One region of the Aquisalimonas sp. APHAB1-3 genome, then DNA from elsewhere that is predicted to be linked to it. Evidence: predicted binding sites of a transcription regulator. Region 1 holds the regulator's gene; each other region holds the start of a gene.

Region 1 (5,560 bases):
GCCCGCGGCGTCAGCGTGTACACCGGCAACGTGGTGCTCACCCGCGGCCCGAGGCGCATTACCGGGGACCGCATGACCGTCCACCTGCGGGAAGATGACGGTGGCAACCAGGCCCTGGACCATGTGGTGGTGGAAGGTGAACCCGCCGTCTACAACCAGCGCGGTGGCGATGACCGCCGCGCCATCGAGGCCGAAGCGCCGCGCATGGAGTACTACGCCACCGGGCCCGAACGGGTCATCCTGCTGGAGGGCGCGCGGCTGACCCAGGGGCGGAACACGTTCACCGGCGAGCGCATCGAGTATGAAGTGGTTGCCGACCTGGTGCATGCACGGGGTGAGCCCGAGACCGGACGTCGCGTGCAGATCCGGCTGTTCCCCGACGACGAGGACAACGGAGACGACGAGTGAGCCTGCTGCGCACCGAGAACCTGGTGAAGACCTACCGCCGCAAGACCGTCGTCCACGGCGCATCACTGGAAGTCTCCAGCGGCGAGGTGGTCGGGCTGCTCGGCCCCAACGGCGCAGGCAAGACCACATGCTTCTACATGGTGGTCGGCCTGGTACAGGCCGACGGCGGGCGCATCGAGCTGGACGGCAACGACATCACCGACCTGCCCATGCACATACGTGCCCGCCGCGGCGTCGGGTATCTGCCCCAGGAAGCATCGATCTTCCGCAAGCTCACCGTAATGGACAACCTGCTGGCCATCCTCGAGACCCGCCCCGAACTGAATCGCAAGCAGCGCCGGGAGCGCGCCCGGGAGCTGCTGGACGAATTCAACGTCGGCCACCTCCACGACCAGAACGGCATCAGTCTCTCCGGCGGCGAACGCCGGCGTGTCGAGATCGCCCGGGCACTGGCCGCCAACCCGCAGTTCATCCTGCTGGACGAGCCCTTTGCCGGCGTCGACCCGATCTCCGTGCTCGATATCCAGGAAATCATCCGCCACCTGGCGGACCGGGAGATCGGCGTGCTGATCACCGACCACAACGTGCGCGAGACGCTCGGCATCTGCCAGCGCGCCTACATCCTTGCCCAGGGCGAGGTCATCGCTCGCGGCAGTTCGGAGGAAGTCCTGGCGAACAGGCAGGTCCGCGAGGTGTACCTGGGTGAACACTTCCGCCTGTGACCACGCTCCGTAGCACTTTCGCTCAGCCCACGCAAGTATCGGGCCAATGTTCTAACCAGCGACAGAGTCAGTTACGATAGGGTTATCAACCCACTCGTATGCAGGCCTGGCCTGACCCGCGGCCCGAGGGGCGGCAGGAGAGAGGCATCGCCAATGAAACAGTCGCTGCAGCTACGTCTCGGTCAGCAGCTCACCATGACGCCGCAGCTCCAGCAGGCCATCAAGCTGCTGCAGCTGTCGACCCTGGAGCTGCGCACGGAAATCCAGCAGGCGCTGGATTCCAACCTGATGCTGGAGCCCGCCGACGAGCTTGACGAGGGCGACGAGGCGGTCACCGAAACCGACCGCAGCGATGACGGTAACGACGCCGGCTCCGAGCAGCACGACGGGGAAGCCGCGACCAGCGACGGCGAGTCCGCCGGCAGCGACACCACGGACACCGACACCGCGCCGGACGTGGCCGACACGGTGGACGATCACGACGGCGCCGAAGACAAGTCAGCCAGCGACCAGAGCGACATCCCAGACGACCTGCCCCTGGACTCCGACTGGAACGACATCTACGACGGCAGCACCGCATACAGCGCCCCCGGCGGGGACGATGAGCAGCGCGAGGCGTGGGAGAATCGCACCGCCGGCGATGGCGGCGGCCTGCATGACCACCTGTTGTGGCAGGCACAACTCTCCCATTTCAGTGAGCGCGACATGGCCATCGCCGAGGCCATCATCGACGGCGTGCGCGACGACGGCTACCTCGGCGTCACCGTGGACGAGATCTGCGAATCGGTGACCGACGGCGACGAACCGGTCGAACCTGACGAGGTGGAGGCCGTCCGCCACCTGATCCAGCGGTTCGACCCCCTGGGCGTGGCCTCCCTGGACCCGCGCGAAGCACTGCTGGTGCAGCTGGAACAGTTCCCGGACGACACCCCCTGGCTCGCCGAAGCGCGTCTGCTGGTGGACAAGCACCTGGACCTCCTCGGCAGCCGCCAGCTCGGGCCTCTCACCCGCAAGCTCAAGGTCACCCAGGAAGAGTTCGGCCAGGTGCTGGAGTTGGTCCGCACCCTGGACCCTCGGCCCGGCTCCCAGATCGGCACGCCCACAGCCGAGTACGTGGTCCCCGACGTCTATGTGCGCAAGGAGCGCGGTGCCTGGCGGGTGGAGCTCAACCCCGAGGCGTCACCGAAGATCCGCGTCAACAGTTACTACGCGGGCCTGGTCCGGCGCGGCGACCAGGGCAACGACAATGCCACCATGCGTCAGCATCTGCAGGAGGCGCGCTGGTTCATCAAGAGCCTGAAGAGCCGCAACGAGACTCTCCTTAAGGTCGCGACCTGCATCGTCAATCACCAGCAGGAATTCCTGGAGCAGGGCGAGGAAGCCATGAAGCCGCTGGTGCTGCGCGAGGTGGCGGAAGAGGTGGAGATGCACGAGTCCACCATCTCCCGGATCACCACGCAGAAGTACATGTACACGCCGCGCGGCACGTTCGAGTTCAAGTACTTCTTCTCCAGCCACGTGCATACCGTGGATGGACAGGAGTGCTCGGCGACCTCTATCCGCGCCCGGATTCGCCGGCTGATCGCCGAAGAGGACGCCCGCAAGCCCCTCAGTGACAGCAAACTGGCCGAAATCCTGAAAAATGAAGGAATCGATGTGGCGCGAAGGACAGTGGCAAAGTATCGTGAATCCATGTCCATTGCCTCGTCGAACGAACGAAAAAGGATTGCCTGAGGCAACAAGGGGTTCGCCGTTTCCGGCTCTCATTCGGGAGGAGTCTCTATGCAGATCGACATCACCGGGCACCATGTGGATCTCACTGAAGCACTGCGCGACTACGTGCATTCCAAGATGGACAAGCTGGAGCGCCACTTCGACAACGTGGTGAACGTCCACGTGATTCTGACGGTGGAGAAGCTGCGTCAGAAGGCGGAGGCCACCATGCTGCTCAGCGGCGCCAAGCTCTACGCTGATGCCAGCGCCGAAGACATGTATGCTGCCATCGACGGACTGATCGACAAGCTCGACCGGCAGGTGAAGAAGCACAAGGAGAAGGTCACTGACCACCGGCGCAACGAAGGCGCCCAGGCCAAGGCCCAGGGAGAGGGTGACGAGGACTGAACAGCGCGGAGCGGCGGTCGCCAGCGAGGGACCGCCGCCGACTTCCGAATCCGCAGACACGACCCTGCGTGGACAAGCATGATCAAGATTGCCGACCTAATCACACCGGAGCGCATCGCCTGCGACATCCAGGTGACCAGCAAGAAGCGGGGCCTGGAACTCCTCAGCGATATGGTGGCCGACTCCGACTCCGCCCTGCCGGCCAACGCCATCTTCGACAAGCTGATCAGCCGCGAGAAACTCGGCAGTACCGGGCTCGGTCACGGCGTCGCCTTGCCCCACGCCCGCATGGACGGCAATGACTCGGCCACCGCCGCCTTCATCCGCACCAGCGAGGCCATCGATTTCGACGCCTTCGACAACGAACCCGTCGATCTCCTGTTCGCCTTGGTTGTACCCGAGCACTTCACCGACGAACACCTCCAGATTCTCGCCCGGCTCGCCGAAATGTTCAGCGACCAGCCCCTGTGCCGTAGGCTCCGCGACGCCCGCGATGCCGATGCCGTCTATGAGCTGCTCAGGGACTGGGAGGCCACCCAGGGGAGCACATGAGTGATCGCGTGACCGGTGACACGGGCACCACCGTTCCCGGGGTGCTGGTCAGCGTGAATGGCTGCGGGCTCCTCATCACAGGCGAAAGCGGTACCGGCAAGAGTGACACGGCATTGCGACTGCTGGAGCGCGGACACCGGCTGATCGCCGACGATGCCGTCACCCTGTCCGTGGAAGACGGGGTGCTGTATGGCCGGGCTCCCTCTGCACTGGCGGGCTGGCTGGAAATCCGCGGCCTCGGCCCCCAGCCTGTCACCACCCTGTTCGGCAGCCACACCGTGGCGGAGCGCGCGCCCGTGGACCGGGTGATCCGGCTGACGTCGCCCCGGTCGTGGGCCGACTGGCCGCGGCTGGCACCCACCGTCGACGACACCCTGCTCCTCGGCCGGACCGTACCACGCATCACACTGCCCGTATCTCCGGAACGTCCACTGGCATTGCTGGTCGAAGTCGTCGCCCGGCTACACGCTGGCGATCAACTGACAGGAGGTACGGTATGAGCGAACACACCCGCCTGATTATCGTCAGCGGGTTGTCCGGTTCCGGCAAAACTGTGGCGCTCCATACACTGGAAGACAGCGGCTGCTACTGCATCGACAACCTGCCCGTGACCATGCTGTCGTCCTTCGGCGAGCACATCACCAGCCTGGAACCGGGCACGGCCAATCACTATGCCGTCGGCGTCGACGCCCGCAACCGCATGACGGACCTCGAGGCGTTCTCCGGCATACTCGCCGAGCTGGAGACCGTCACCGGGATCCGCCCGGAGATCCTGTTCCTCACCGCCGACGACGACACACTGATCAAGCGGTTCTCGGAGACCCGCCGCCGGCATCCCCTGAGTACCGGCGACATCCCGTTGGCCGACGCCATCGACCGGGAGCGCCGGCTGCTGGTGCCCATCCAGTCGCGCGCGGATCTGGTCATCGACACCACGGCGACTACGCTGCACCAGCTGCGGGAGCTCGTGCGCGAGCGGCTCATCGGCCACTCCCGGCAACTGTCGCTGCTGTTCCAGTCGTTCGGCTTCAAGCACGGTGTTCCCAGTGATGCGGATTTCGTGTTCGACGTGCGCGTGCTCCCCAACCCGCACTGGGAGCCGCATCTGCGCCCGCTGACGGGGCTGGACGCCGCGGTGGCGGGGTACCTGTCGTCCCACGGCGAGGTGGAGACGATGTTCGCGGACATCCGCGACTACCTGGAGCGCTGGATTCCCGCCTTCAAGCGCGAGAACCGCAGCTACCTGACAGTGGCCATCGGCTGCACCGGCGGGCAACACCGCTCCGTCTACCTGAGCGACCGGCTGGCGACACACTTCCGGGACGGGACCCAGGACGTCAGCGTGAGACACCGGGAGCTGTCATGAGCGTCGGCATCCTGCTGGTTACCCACAACCGCATCGGCTGGGAGCTTCTGGAGACCGCCAAGGAGACCCTCGGCTTCTGCCCGCTGCAGACGCAGACCCTGGATGTGCTCCAGGACATGGATCCGGCGGAGATGATGCGTCGCGCGCGGGAGATGGTCGATGAACTGGACGACGGCGACGGCGTGCTGGTGCTCACCGACGCCTACGGCTCGACCCCAAGCAACGTGGCGGCCAGTCTTGCCGGCGACCAGCGCATCACCGTGGTGGCCGGCGTCAACCTGCCGATGCTGCTGCGCATCTTCAATTACCCGGGCCTGCGCCTGACGGAACTGGCCGACAAGGCGCTCACGGGCGGGCAGGACGGTGTCCTGCTGGTGGAACGGTTCAGAAC
Region 2 (5,560 bases), on a different contig from region 1:
CGCCTCCACGCCGGCGGCCGCAGCCTCACGGATCTCGGCAACGGGCTCCAGGTAGTTGCCGTCGTCGTCCATGCGGGTCAGCGCCTCCAGGTCGGAGCGCAGCCGGTTGGCCCGCACCTCGGCGATGATCTGCACCGCTTCCAGCCGGCGCGCGTCGTCGTCGCTGTCGAGATCGAGCTGGGCCAGGGCGATGTTCAGCAGGCGATCGGTCTCGGCGGCGGTCTCGCGCTCCAGTGCCTCGGTAATTGCGTCGCGCATCTCGGGCCGGGGGCGTTCCGCCAGCTCATCGGCTGCGGCAAGGCGGGCCTGCGGATCGTCGGAGAAGATCTGCAGGGCGCCGATGGTGGGCCGCAGGGTGCGCCGCACCACGTTGGTCAGCCGCGGCTGGGCGAGGTCGCCCGAACTGAGATCGGCTCGCTCACGGCCGGTGGTCGCCTCGCGGAGCGAGCCGTCCTGTGGATTCTCGATGATCAGGGTGCCGTCCTCGGTGTAGTACAGGCGGCGATCCTGCAGGGCGAACAGGGTTGGCAGGGCATCGGCATCCTGCAGCCCGGCGATGTCCTCCATGGCCGCCTGCAGCTCCCGCCGGTCCGCCGTGGCCAGGCGGCTGAGCACCTCGGCGGTCCCGGGCGCCAGATCCCGCTCCTCGACGGCAGCCAGCTGGTCTTCAATGGCCTCGTCGTCGTCCTGATCGAGCTCCTCCACGCGCTCCTCCGCCTGATCCAGGGCGGTGTCCGCCATGGCCCCGGATCCGGGCAACGCCAGCAGGATCAGAAGCAGCAGTGACCAGCGGTGCGTCCACGCGGTCTTGCACATGACACGATCTCCTCGGAGCCGCCCGGTGAACGGCTGGTGTCCGTGTTCTGGTGTTTGGGGGTCGCGGGGACGACCGCCCCGCGGATGTTCGCGGTGACGCGCACGCTCCCTGTGCGCGCCCGCGGTTCTTGCTGAGTCCGTCAGAACCCGAGGTCGTAGGTGGGTTCCTCGCAGTCGCCACAGACCCACGGGTACCGCCAGTTGGCAGTGCGGTTCTCGTTGCCCTCGACGTACTCGCTCCAGGGCTCGGCGCGGACCACGTCATCGGTCTCCCAGACCGGGAAGAACTGACCGTCGGGCTCGATCTCGCCGATGATGACCGGCTTGTGCAGGTGGTGGTTCTCCTCGTCCATGCACACCTCGAAACCGGACGGGGAATCCACGCACTGGCCGTAGACGGCCTGGCGCACGGCGTCCACATCGGTAGTGCCGGCCTGCAGCACGGCCTGGGCCCACATACGGATACCCATGTGGGTGGCTTCCATGGGGTCGTTGGTAACCCGGTCGGAACCGCCCGAGAGGTCGTTCTCCTCCACGTACTCGAACCAGCGCTCCGTGAACTGCTCGTTCTCCGGCGTATCGATGGACATGAAGTAGTTCCAGGCCGCGAGGTGGCCGGCCAGGAGGTCCGTGTCCATGCCGCGCAGCTCCTCCTCGCCCACGGACGTGGCCAGCACCGGCACGTCGATGGGGTCGATGCCCTGGTTGGCCAGCTCCTGGTAGAACGCCACGTTGGCGTCGCCGTTGACGGTGTTGATCACGGCGGTGGGGCCGCCGTCGGCGAAGCTGCCGATGTCGTCGACAATGGTCTGGAAGTCATCGTGGCCGAAGGGCGTGTAGACCTCCTCGATGTCCTCGTCGCCGATGCCGTGGGCATTCAGGTAGGCCCGCACGATGCGGTTCGTGGTGCGCGGGAAGACGTAGTCCGTGCCCAGCAGGTAGAAGCGCTCCGCACCGCCACCCTCTTCGCTCATGAGGTACTCCACGGCGGGCAGCGTCTGCTGGTTCGGCGCCGCGCCCGTGTAGAAGATATTGCGGGAGGACTCCTCGCCCTCGTACTGCACCGGGTAGAACATCAGGCCGTTGAGCTCTTCCAGCACCGGCAGCACCGCCTCGCGGGAGACGGACGTCCAGGAGCCGAAGATCACGTCCACTTCCTCGCGCTCGATCATCTCGCGCGCCTGTTCGGCATAGGTGGGCCAGTCGGAGCCCGGGTCCATCACCACCGGCTCCAACTCGCGACCCAGCAGGCCGCCCTGCTCGTTGATGTCCTCGATGGTCATGAGCGCCACGTCGCGCAGGGACGTCTCGCTGATGGCCATGGTGCCGGAGAGGGAGTGGAGAATCCCCACCTTGATGGGGTCGTCCGCCTGGGCGTTGCCCGCTGCCAGCAGCCCCAGCGCCAGGGCGCTGCCTGCAGTGGCTCGAACGAGCGCCGTTTTCGGTTGTTCTGAATGCATCGGTTGCCTCCGTGGTCCTGTTGATCGGCCCGGCATGCACCGGGCCGGGGCAGTGACTCCGCGGTACCGGGCCGCCGGGCCCGGCACTGCATCCATACGGAGCAAGCCGCATGCCAGGGTTAAAGAAACCGCAAAAACAACACGTTTCGCACTCGCCTCAAGAATATTGCACCGCCATGACGCCTGGATTCGCACCGCGGAAACGCATACGCACAATGACAGTGCGTCGGCTGCGCTGGTCGGGGGACGTGTGAGGCGCAGAGCGAGCGTAGGCAGGCGTAGGGCGGACCTTCAGGTCCGCCACGGGTGATTATCAGCCTTTCAAACAGGAAAGCCGACGGGAACAGGTGGACCTGAAGGTCCACCCTACGGTTAAGCAATGTCGCGGCTGCGCAGCATGCCTTCGCGGACGATGAAATCGACGACCTCGTCGAGGCCCTGACCGGTCTTGAGATTGGTGAACAGGAACGGGCGTTCGCCGCGCATGCGCTTGCTGTCCCGATCCATGACTTCGAGCGAGGCGCCGACGCCCTCGGCCAGGTCGATCTTGTTGATCACCAGCAGGTCCGAGCGGGTCACGCCGGGGCCGCCCTTGCGCGGGATCTTGTCGCCGGCGCAGACGTCGATGACGTAGATGGTGAGGTCCGACAGCTCCGGGCTGAAGGTGGCCGAGAGGTTGTCCCCGCCGCTCTCCACGAACACCACGTCCAGCCCCGGGAAGCGGGCGTTGAGGTCCGCCACGGCGGAGAGGTTCATGGACGCGTCCTCGCGGATGGCGGTGTGCGGACAACCGCCGGTCTCCACGCCCATGATGCGCTCGGCCTCCAGAGCGTTACGGCGGGTGAGGAACTCGGCGTCTTCACGGGTGTAGATGTCGTTGGTGACCACGGCAATGTTGTAGTGGTCACGCATGGCGTGGCACAGGGATTCCAGCAGCGCGGTCTTGCCGGAGCCCACGGGCCCGCCGATGCCGACGCGCAGGGCCTGTTCGGTTGTGGACATGGTGTCTTCCTCCTGATGTTGCCGTTGGGCGTCCGCTGTGGCCGTAGGAGCACCGTAGGGTGGACCTTCAGGTCCACCAATTGGGCTTCGACAGACCACCGCAGGGTGAGTGCCGGAGCATGGTGGACCTGAAGGTCCACCCTACGGTGCTGCTGCGCCTAGCTTCGGAACAGCCGGGAATACTGCGTTTCATGCAGGCTGCTGGCGATGGCCACGCCCGGGGCGGTACCGCCGATGGCGTCATCATCCAGTTGCAGGCCCGCGGCCGCGGCGGCGCCGATGGGCTCCGCCAGCTCCAGCAGCAGCTTCTGCCCGGCCGTCTGCCCCAGGGGCACCAGCTTGATGGCGGCGGCCACCTGGTTCTCGCACCAGGCCCACAGGTACGCTTCGGCGCCTTCGGCCAGCGGAATCTCCCAGCGCGCCAGCGCCAGGGCGTACAATGCGGCCCAGCTCGCCTCGGGCTCGGCCGTCCACGGCTGCGCCTCGGGCATGTCCAGCTCTGCCAGCAGTCGCGCCAGGGCCCGACCCAGGTGGTGGTCCTCCGCCACCAGTTCCCGGGTTTCGCGGCTGGCGCGCAGCCAGCGGCTGTAGCGGGTCACGGCGGCGGTGTCGTTGCGGCGCCAGGCCGCGTGCAGGCGCGCCAGCAGCGGGATGTCCACCCGCCCCAGGGTGTGCCGGAGCTGCCCCTGGAGCCAGTCGGCGACCGCATCCGCATCGCCGACCCAGCCTGCCTCGATGGCATACTCAAGCCCCCCCGAGTAGCTGTAGGCGCCCACGGGCAACGTCGGGCTCATGAGCTGCCACAGGCGCCGGCGGGCCAGACCGGTGTCAGTGGTGGTGGTCATGGTCGTGCCCATGCCCGTGGCCGTGGCCACCGCCGTAGGCGCCCGCCTCCGGCTCGAAGGGGGCTTGCTCCGCTATCGGCTCGACGCCGAGACCACGCACCATGTCATCCAGTACGTGGTCATGGCGGTAGCGGCAAAGACCGTGGCCGATCTGCAGCGGCACGTGGCGATTGCCCAGGTGGTAGCACACGCGGGCGAGCAGCGTGGCATCACCACAGCGCACGGTGGAGACCGTTTCATCGGCCGCCTCAACCCGCACCACGCGGCCGTCGACGGCGCGCAGGCAGTCGCCGTCGCGCAGGATGTGGCCACGCTCCAGGAACACCCCCACCTCCGTGCCGTCGCTCAACGCAGCCCGGAAACGGCTCTTCTGGCGGGTATCAAAGGGCAACCGCAGCACACCGTCCTCCGGTGCCGCGCCCACTCGCTCGGTCAGTTGCAGCATGGCTTGCTCCTCAGAACAGGAAGTACCGCTGCGCCATGGGCAGCTCGGCCATGGGCTCGCAGGTAAGCAGTTCGCCGTCGGCGCGCACCTCGTAGGTCTCCGGGTCCACCTCCATGTGCGGCTGCCAGTTGTTCAGCACCAGATCCTGCTTCTGCACGCTGCGGCAGCCCTGCACGGCCACCAGCCGCCGCTGCAGCCCCAGCCGCTCGCCGATGCCCGCGTTCAATGCCGCCTGCGAGACGAAACTCACGGACGTGCCGGTCATGGCGCGGCCGTGGCTGCCGAACATGGGCCGGTAGTGCACCGGCTGCGGCGTGGGGATGGAGGCGTTGGGGTCGCCCATGGGGGCGCTGGCGATGAACCCGCCCTTGAGAATGAGTGCCGGCTTGACGCCGAAGAAGGCCGGATCCCAGAGCACGATGTCCGCCAGCTTGCCCGGCTCCAGCGAGCCCACCTCGTGGGCGATGCCGTGGGCGAGCGCCGGGTTGATGGTGTACTTGGCGATGTAGCGCCGGGCACGGTAATTGTCATCGCCGGCACTGTCCTGTTTCAGGGCGCCGCGCTGGACCTTCATCTTGTGCGCCGTCTGCCAGGTGCGGATGACCACCTCGCCAACCCGGCCCATGGCCTGGGAATCCGAAGAGATCACCGAGAACGCACCAAGATCGTGCAGGATGTCCTCGGCGGCAATGGTCTCGCGCCGGATGCGGCTCTCGGCGAAGGCCACGTCCTCGGGGATGCGCGGGTCCAGGTGGTGACACACCATGAGCATGTCCAGGTGCTCGTCGATGGTGTTGGTGGTGAACGGCCGCGTCGGGTTGGTGCTCGACGGCAGCACGTTGGCCAGGCCGCACACCTTGATGATATCCGGGGCGTGGCCGCCACCGGCGCCCTCGGTGTGGTAGGTGTGGATGGTGCGGTCCTTGAATGCCGCCACCGTGTCCTCCACGAAGCCGGACTCGTTCAGGGTGTCGGTGTGGATGCACACCTGC
Region 3 (5,560 bases), on a different contig from region 1:
CCTGGCCGGGCTCGAAACGCACCGCCGTGCCGGCGGGGATGTCCAGCCGGAAGCCCCGCGCGGCGCCTCGGTCGAAGGTGAGCGCATTGTTCACCTCGAAGAAGTGGTAGTGCGAGCCCACCTGCACCGGCCGGTCGCCGGTGTTGGTGACCGCCACCGTGACGGTCTCACGGCCGTCGTTCAGGACGATGCCGCCATCGGCGGGCAGAATCTCTCCGGGAATCATGGCGCGCCTCCTCAGCGGATGGGTTCGTGGACGGTGACCAGCTTCACCCCGTCCGGAAACGTGGCCTCCACCTGCACCTCGGGGATCATCTCGGCGACGCCGTCCATGACGTCATCGCGGGTGAGCACCTCGCCGCCCAGGCTCATGAGCTCGGCGACCGTCCGGCCCTCGCGTGCGCCCTCCATGATGGCCGCGGAGATCATGGCCTTCGCCTCCGGGTAGTTCAGCTTCAGGCCCTTGGCCTGGCGCCGCTCCGCCACCAGTGCGGCGGTGAACAGCAGCAGCTTGTCTTTCTCGCGGGGTGTAAGCTCCATGAGACGCCTCCAGAGTGTTGTTCAGGTCTTCCAGATGCGAGGGGTGCTCGGTGTACGGCCCAGAACGGGCTCCCGCACCACCTGCCACGCATCTTCGAGTACGGCCCGCGCGGCCTCGGCCCCGTTGGCAAGGCCGCGTAGCAACAGCAGGTCGCCGATGCGTGATACGCCAAGGCGCACGGGATGGCGCTCCAGCCGGGCGCGAAGGGTCTCCTCGAGACCTTCCGCAGCTGGCGTCATCACCAGCGAAATCACCGTGGTATAACCATCCAGCCCCCACGGCCGGGTCAGCAGGGGGTCGCCGGAGGCCAGATTCAGCCGCTCGTGCAGTAACACCTGTCCGTCCCGTTCGATCAGCAGCTCCTGAGCGCAGCGCGCCGCATCGAAGTGGTCGCCACTGCCTGGACGGCCCAGACAGAGGATGTCCCAGGCACACAACCGGGCTGCGCCCGAGAGCTGGAACCGATTTGTCAGCGCGGTATCGGAGCGACCATGGAGAATCGTCTCCATGGGCAGGAACTCCAGAGACGCATCGTCCTCGACCCGGAACACCTGCTCCTGATGGGCCACCGGACCCGCCGTACGGTAGAACTTGGCCGCGGCGGGCGTGGTGAGGAGGACGTGAGCGCTCGGGGCCACATCCGCGTCCAGCCGCAGCCGGTCACCGCCGACCACGCCACCGGGCGGATGGATCAGGTAGGCGTGGCAGACGGCACCTTCCGGATGGAAAGTTCGCTGCACCAGCAGAGGGCCCTCGTGGCGGCGACGCGCAAGCACGGTGCGATCGCCTCTCGGTGCAAACCGCAGCTCCAACCGGCCCAGCCAGCTGCCGTCCATGGCGCCCTCTGCCTCAACGGGGATCGCTGTGGGCAGTGCTACCACGGTTCAGACCACGATCAGCAGATAAACGCCGGATGCCACCAGGACGCCGCCGCCCACGCGCTCCATCGGTCGCATCTGACGCATGCGCGCGGCAGCGGCAGCAAGCCCGGCACCCGCCGTCAACAGCAGGGCCGACGCGAGGGTGAACCCCGAGGCAAACAGGGCAGCCGAGAGACCGGCCGCCATCTCTGCACCGTGTGCATGCCCGTGAAACAACGCGAACAGACCGGCAATGGCGGCGGCCGCGGCCATGGGAACCCGCCGGGCACCGAAGATGAGCGCGCCCGTAATCAACAGCGAGCCGATGATGCCGAACTCAACCAGTGGCTGGGCGCCTTGCCCAGCGCCCACGGCAAAGCCCAGGACAACCGCCCCCAGAAACGCGCCGATCACGCCCAGGGTTCCGCGCAGGGTGTGCTGGCGGGCCGCCCAGAAGCCGATCCCGGCCATGGCCAGTAGATGATCCAGGCCGAGCAGCGGATGCACGAACCCGGCGCCGAAGCCGCCATGCCCGTGGCCGGGGTGCGCCAGCGCGAGGGCGGGAACAAGCAGGAACAGGGACCCCAACAGATATCGCATCAAACAACCTCCACGCAGGGTTCGGGTGAGCCGGGAATGTTCGAGCGCCCCGGCACGAAACGTCTGCGCGAAGCTGGAGCAGAACCTGTGCCAGAACAAAAAAGTTAATGATATCCGCCGGATGGAGCACAGGAAGGGCGGAAGGGCGATCCAGATATGCACAACGACGGTGCAAACAGATCGGTTCACGCACGAAAACGGGGCGGGCATCGCGCCCGCCCCGGAAGGGCTCCGCAGAGCCCCATGGGAGTTGTTCTGTCTTCCCCTAGAAGTCAGTGGCGACGGTGAACGCCCAGCGGTCACGGTTGCCCGAGATGTCGTTGTCGCCGTACATCACACTGAAATCGAGGCCTGCGTACTCGACGCCGGCGCCGATGTGCCAATAGGCGAAATCATCATCGCTGTCGTCGGCGTCCACATAGCCCACGTCGGTGAACACGTAGGTGTCGCGCGGCAGTGCATAGGCGAGATTGAGCTCATAGTAGATGTAGTCGCCGTCGTCCGCCTCGTAGACGACGTAGAAGTCCGCGGCGAGGTCACCGACCCCCGTGTTAACGCCCGCATAGAGCTCCGTGAATTCCGCGGCGCCGCCGGCGGCAGGATAGAAGTAGTGAATCACCCCGACATCAATACCGACTTCATCAGTAAGATCGGTGGCAAAGCCGCCGTAGACATCCATCTCGATGTAGGCATCATCGCCCTCACCGAACTGGACGCTCGAGTTCCAGTTGCCCAGATACAGCCCAGACGCGTGTTCCAGGTCGAAGCCACCCTGGATTGCCGGGCGCCCTCCCGTCTCGCTGGCCCCCTGGAAAATGTAATCCGACGTCACCGCCAGATTGCCGCTCCACGCGAAGCCAGCGCCAAGGTCATTGGCGACGGCACCGCCGGAAGTGACGAGAAGGCCGCCGGTGGCCAGCGCAGTTAGGGTCTTTTTCATTGGTATCGCCTCTGTTGCGGTTATCCCTGAATCGTTCCGCCACGTTCCGGTGGCTCAGACCGATCGGGTCACTGCAGAAGCCATGCCACTTACTGGTTACTTTTTCTATTCAAATGCTTAGGCGTTGCGTCCAGGCCCCCGCCGTGGCATCGCGCACCACCGTGCAGCGACGGTCCCTCCGCCGCCCACTTTCCGTGCACAAAAAAGCCGCCCCGGAGGGCGGCTTCTATAATGTTCGGTGCTGCGCGCGCGATTCAGTCGTCGACGGCCACACCGCTCTCTTCGAGCATGTAAACCACGGCGTTGCGCACTTCCTCGTCACTCAGGCTGGAGTCGCCACCACGGGCCGGCATGGCGCCGATGCCGTTGATGGCATTATCAACGAGCTCTTCCAGGCCCTTGTCTTCATACAGGCTGGCCCAGACGCCCTCGTCACCCGTCACCGGTGCATCCATCACGCCGCTGGCGTGGCAGGCCATACAGGCCGATTCATTGACCTCGGAGCCGGACATGGCGACTTCTTCTTCGTCAGCGTCGTCATCGTCTTCGTCCACCGCCGCAACAGGCGCGGACTCGCCGGCTTCCCGCACGGCACCAACCGACTGCAGATTACGCTCCGCACGGTCGCGCTCATGGGCGAGCTGGGCCTGCTGGCGAGATTCATCGAACGTGCTGGCAAATACCGCCAGGATGCCGATGATCACCGCGCTCACGACGAGCAGTGCCATCACGCCGCCGAAGGTTTTCATGAATGCCTTATCGTCTTGCTCGTCGCTCACGCTCCACACTCCATCGAATTACCGCCCGCGCGGTGGGGCCGAAAACCGGGAGAGCAGTATATCGGAAAGACCCGACCCGCAAAACCTCGCCGGCCCCGGACGAGCATGGACGTATGCGGTCATAACCGCTATCCTACGCAGCTCAGATCAAAGCGCCCGTAGCTCAGTTGGATAGAGCGTCGGCCTCCGAAGCCGAAGGTCGCAGGTTCGAATCCTGCCGGGCGCGCCATCTACTCTTGAAGCACCCCCAATCCCCCCGATTGCAACCGAATCTTCACGAGTCGGGATTCGAACCTGCGACATCCAGACCCCTCAGGTTCGACCGGCCGCCGCAGGCGGCCAGTGCCGCGGCGCGCCGCGACGCGGACCCGAAGGGCGAGGCGCCAAAGGCGCCGTCGTAATCCTGCCGGGCGGCCATCTCTATCGGGACTTCACCGAGTCGCAATCCATCCGTGTCCTATACTCCCCTGTGACGAATCCGCGACTTGACGCGGACCTGTGGGTGCAATCCAGGCCAAGTGCGTCCGGACAGCGCCCGGCGATCACGGGGGCCCCGCCGTGCCGTCACTGGTACCCGATCATGCCCGCAGCCTGCTTTTGGTGGACGACCACGCCGTGGTACGTGCCGGCTATCGTCGGCTGCTGGAGCAGTCCGGCGGCCAATGGCAGGTGGAGGAGGCGGAGAGCGGCGAAGCGGCCTGCGTGCGCTGCGCCGAACGGGCGTTCTCGCTGGTGGTGCTGGACCTGGCCCTGCCCGGGCTGAGCGGCCTGGAGACACTGCGCCGCCTCCGCGCCCGCCATCCGGATCAACGGGTTCTGGTCATGAGCATGCACGACCAGCGGGCCTTCGTTGAGCAGGCGCTAAGCGCGGGGGCAACCGGTTATGTGACCAAGGCCAGCGCACCGGAGACGCTGACCACCGCCGTGAGTCGGGCGATGGAAGGGCGCCGGTTCCTGGGCCCGGATCTGCCGCCAGGCATTGGCGGGGACAACGCGCCCTCCGGCCTGGCGGTGCTGTCTCCCCGGGAGTTCGAGATCTTCCGGATGCTTGCCGCCGGCAAGCGCGTGTCGCAGATCGCCGAGACGCTGTCCATCAGCTACAAGACCGCGGCGAACTGCAGCACCCGGATTCGCCGGAAGCTGGCGGTGTCCGGGCCGGCGGATCTCGCCCGGCTGGCAATCCGGGCCGGCGTCATGGAGGTCTGACGATGACGCTGGTCACGCGGCTGCAACTACTGTTCGCCGTGCTCACCCTCGGGTTTCTCGTCGCCGGACTCACGCTGGTCATCCACCACGCCCGCACGGCCGTTCACGCTGAACTGACCTCGGCGGTGGACCTGACCACGGCACTGGTCCGCAGCGCCGTGGCGGACACCAACGGGAACGCCCCGGCCAGCGGCACCGACGACTTGGTGGACCGGCTCGAGACCGTCACACCGCAGCGGCATGTGCGACTTGAAAAGGTCCGTGAAGACGCGCACCGGCCACTGACAGCGGCCGCGCCAGACCGGGGTGCCACGGCTCCGGCCTGGTTCGCGTGGCTGGTGGGATTCGAGGCCGCCGCCCATACACGCACGATTACGCTCAACGACGGCGCCGGAACGGCGCTGCTGATCCGGGCGGAGCCCGGCGACGAGATCGCCGAGGCGTGGCAGGGGGCGCGCGGCCTGCTGGCGCTGCTGGTGGGATTCGGTGCTGTGGCCGCCGTTCTCATTCAGTGGTTGCTGCGGCGTACGCTTGCTCCGCTGCAGCAGCTCAGTGGCGGCCTCGGCGCCCTGGAACGTGGCGATTACACCCGTCGGCTGGCCACGACCGGCACACGGGAGCTGGACCGCCTGGC

What was found. The regulator sigma-54, encoded in region 1, starts transcription at its own class of promoters, with help from an activator protein. The targets are predictions, from matches to a motif close to TGGCANGNTNCNTGCTT.
Region 2: urtA (urea ABC transporter substrate-binding protein) is a predicted target of sigma-54. The motif match lies at 2,376-2,392, and genes of this name have one in related genera.
Region 3: ACNSTU_RS08930 (HupE/UreJ family protein) is a predicted target of sigma-54. The motif match lies at 2,078-2,094, and genes of this name have one in related genera.

Annotation. Positions count from the first base shown of each region.
Region 1 is NZ_JBLWFT010000009.1:25,257-30,816, reverse strand. Features, by position in the region: gene lptA (lipopolysaccharide transport periplasmic protein LptA) at 1-408, shown strand, start outside; gene lptB (LPS export ABC transporter ATP-binding protein) at 405-1,130, shown strand; gene ACNSTU_RS13040 (RNA polymerase factor sigma-54) at 1,284-2,864, shown strand; gene hpf (ribosome hibernation-promoting factor, HPF/YfiA family) at 2,913-3,251, shown strand; gene ptsN (PTS IIA-like nitrogen regulatory protein PtsN) at 3,330-3,803, shown strand; gene ACNSTU_RS13025 (hypothetical protein) at 3,800-4,303, shown strand; gene rapZ (RNase adapter RapZ) at 4,300-5,169, shown strand; gene ACNSTU_RS13015 (PTS sugar transporter subunit IIA) at 5,166-5,560, shown strand, end outside.
Region 2 is NZ_JBLWFT010000004.1:153,168-158,727, reverse strand. Features, by position in the region: gene urtB (urea ABC transporter permease subunit UrtB) at 1-816, opposite strand, end outside; gene urtA (urea ABC transporter substrate-binding protein) at 957-2,276, opposite strand; gene ureG (urease accessory protein UreG) at 2,649-3,278, opposite strand; gene ACNSTU_RS08960 (urease accessory protein UreF) at 3,437-4,123, opposite strand; gene ureE (urease accessory protein UreE) at 4,107-4,568, opposite strand; gene ureC (urease subunit alpha) at 4,579-5,560, opposite strand, start outside.
Region 3 is NZ_JBLWFT010000004.1:146,792-152,351, reverse strand. Features, by position in the region: gene ACNSTU_RS08945 (urease subunit beta) at 1-226, opposite strand, end outside; gene ureA (urease subunit gamma) at 238-540, opposite strand; gene ACNSTU_RS08935 (urease accessory protein UreD) at 562-1,377, opposite strand; gene ACNSTU_RS08930 (HupE/UreJ family protein) at 1,426-2,001, opposite strand; gene ACNSTU_RS08925 (TorF family putative porin) at 2,267-2,941, opposite strand; gene ACNSTU_RS08920 (c-type cytochrome) at 3,196-3,720, opposite strand; tRNA gene ACNSTU_RS08915 (tRNA-Arg) at 3,873-3,949, shown strand; gene ACNSTU_RS08910 (response regulator transcription factor) at 4,279-4,926, shown strand; gene ACNSTU_RS08905 (ATP-binding protein) at 4,929-5,560, shown strand, end outside.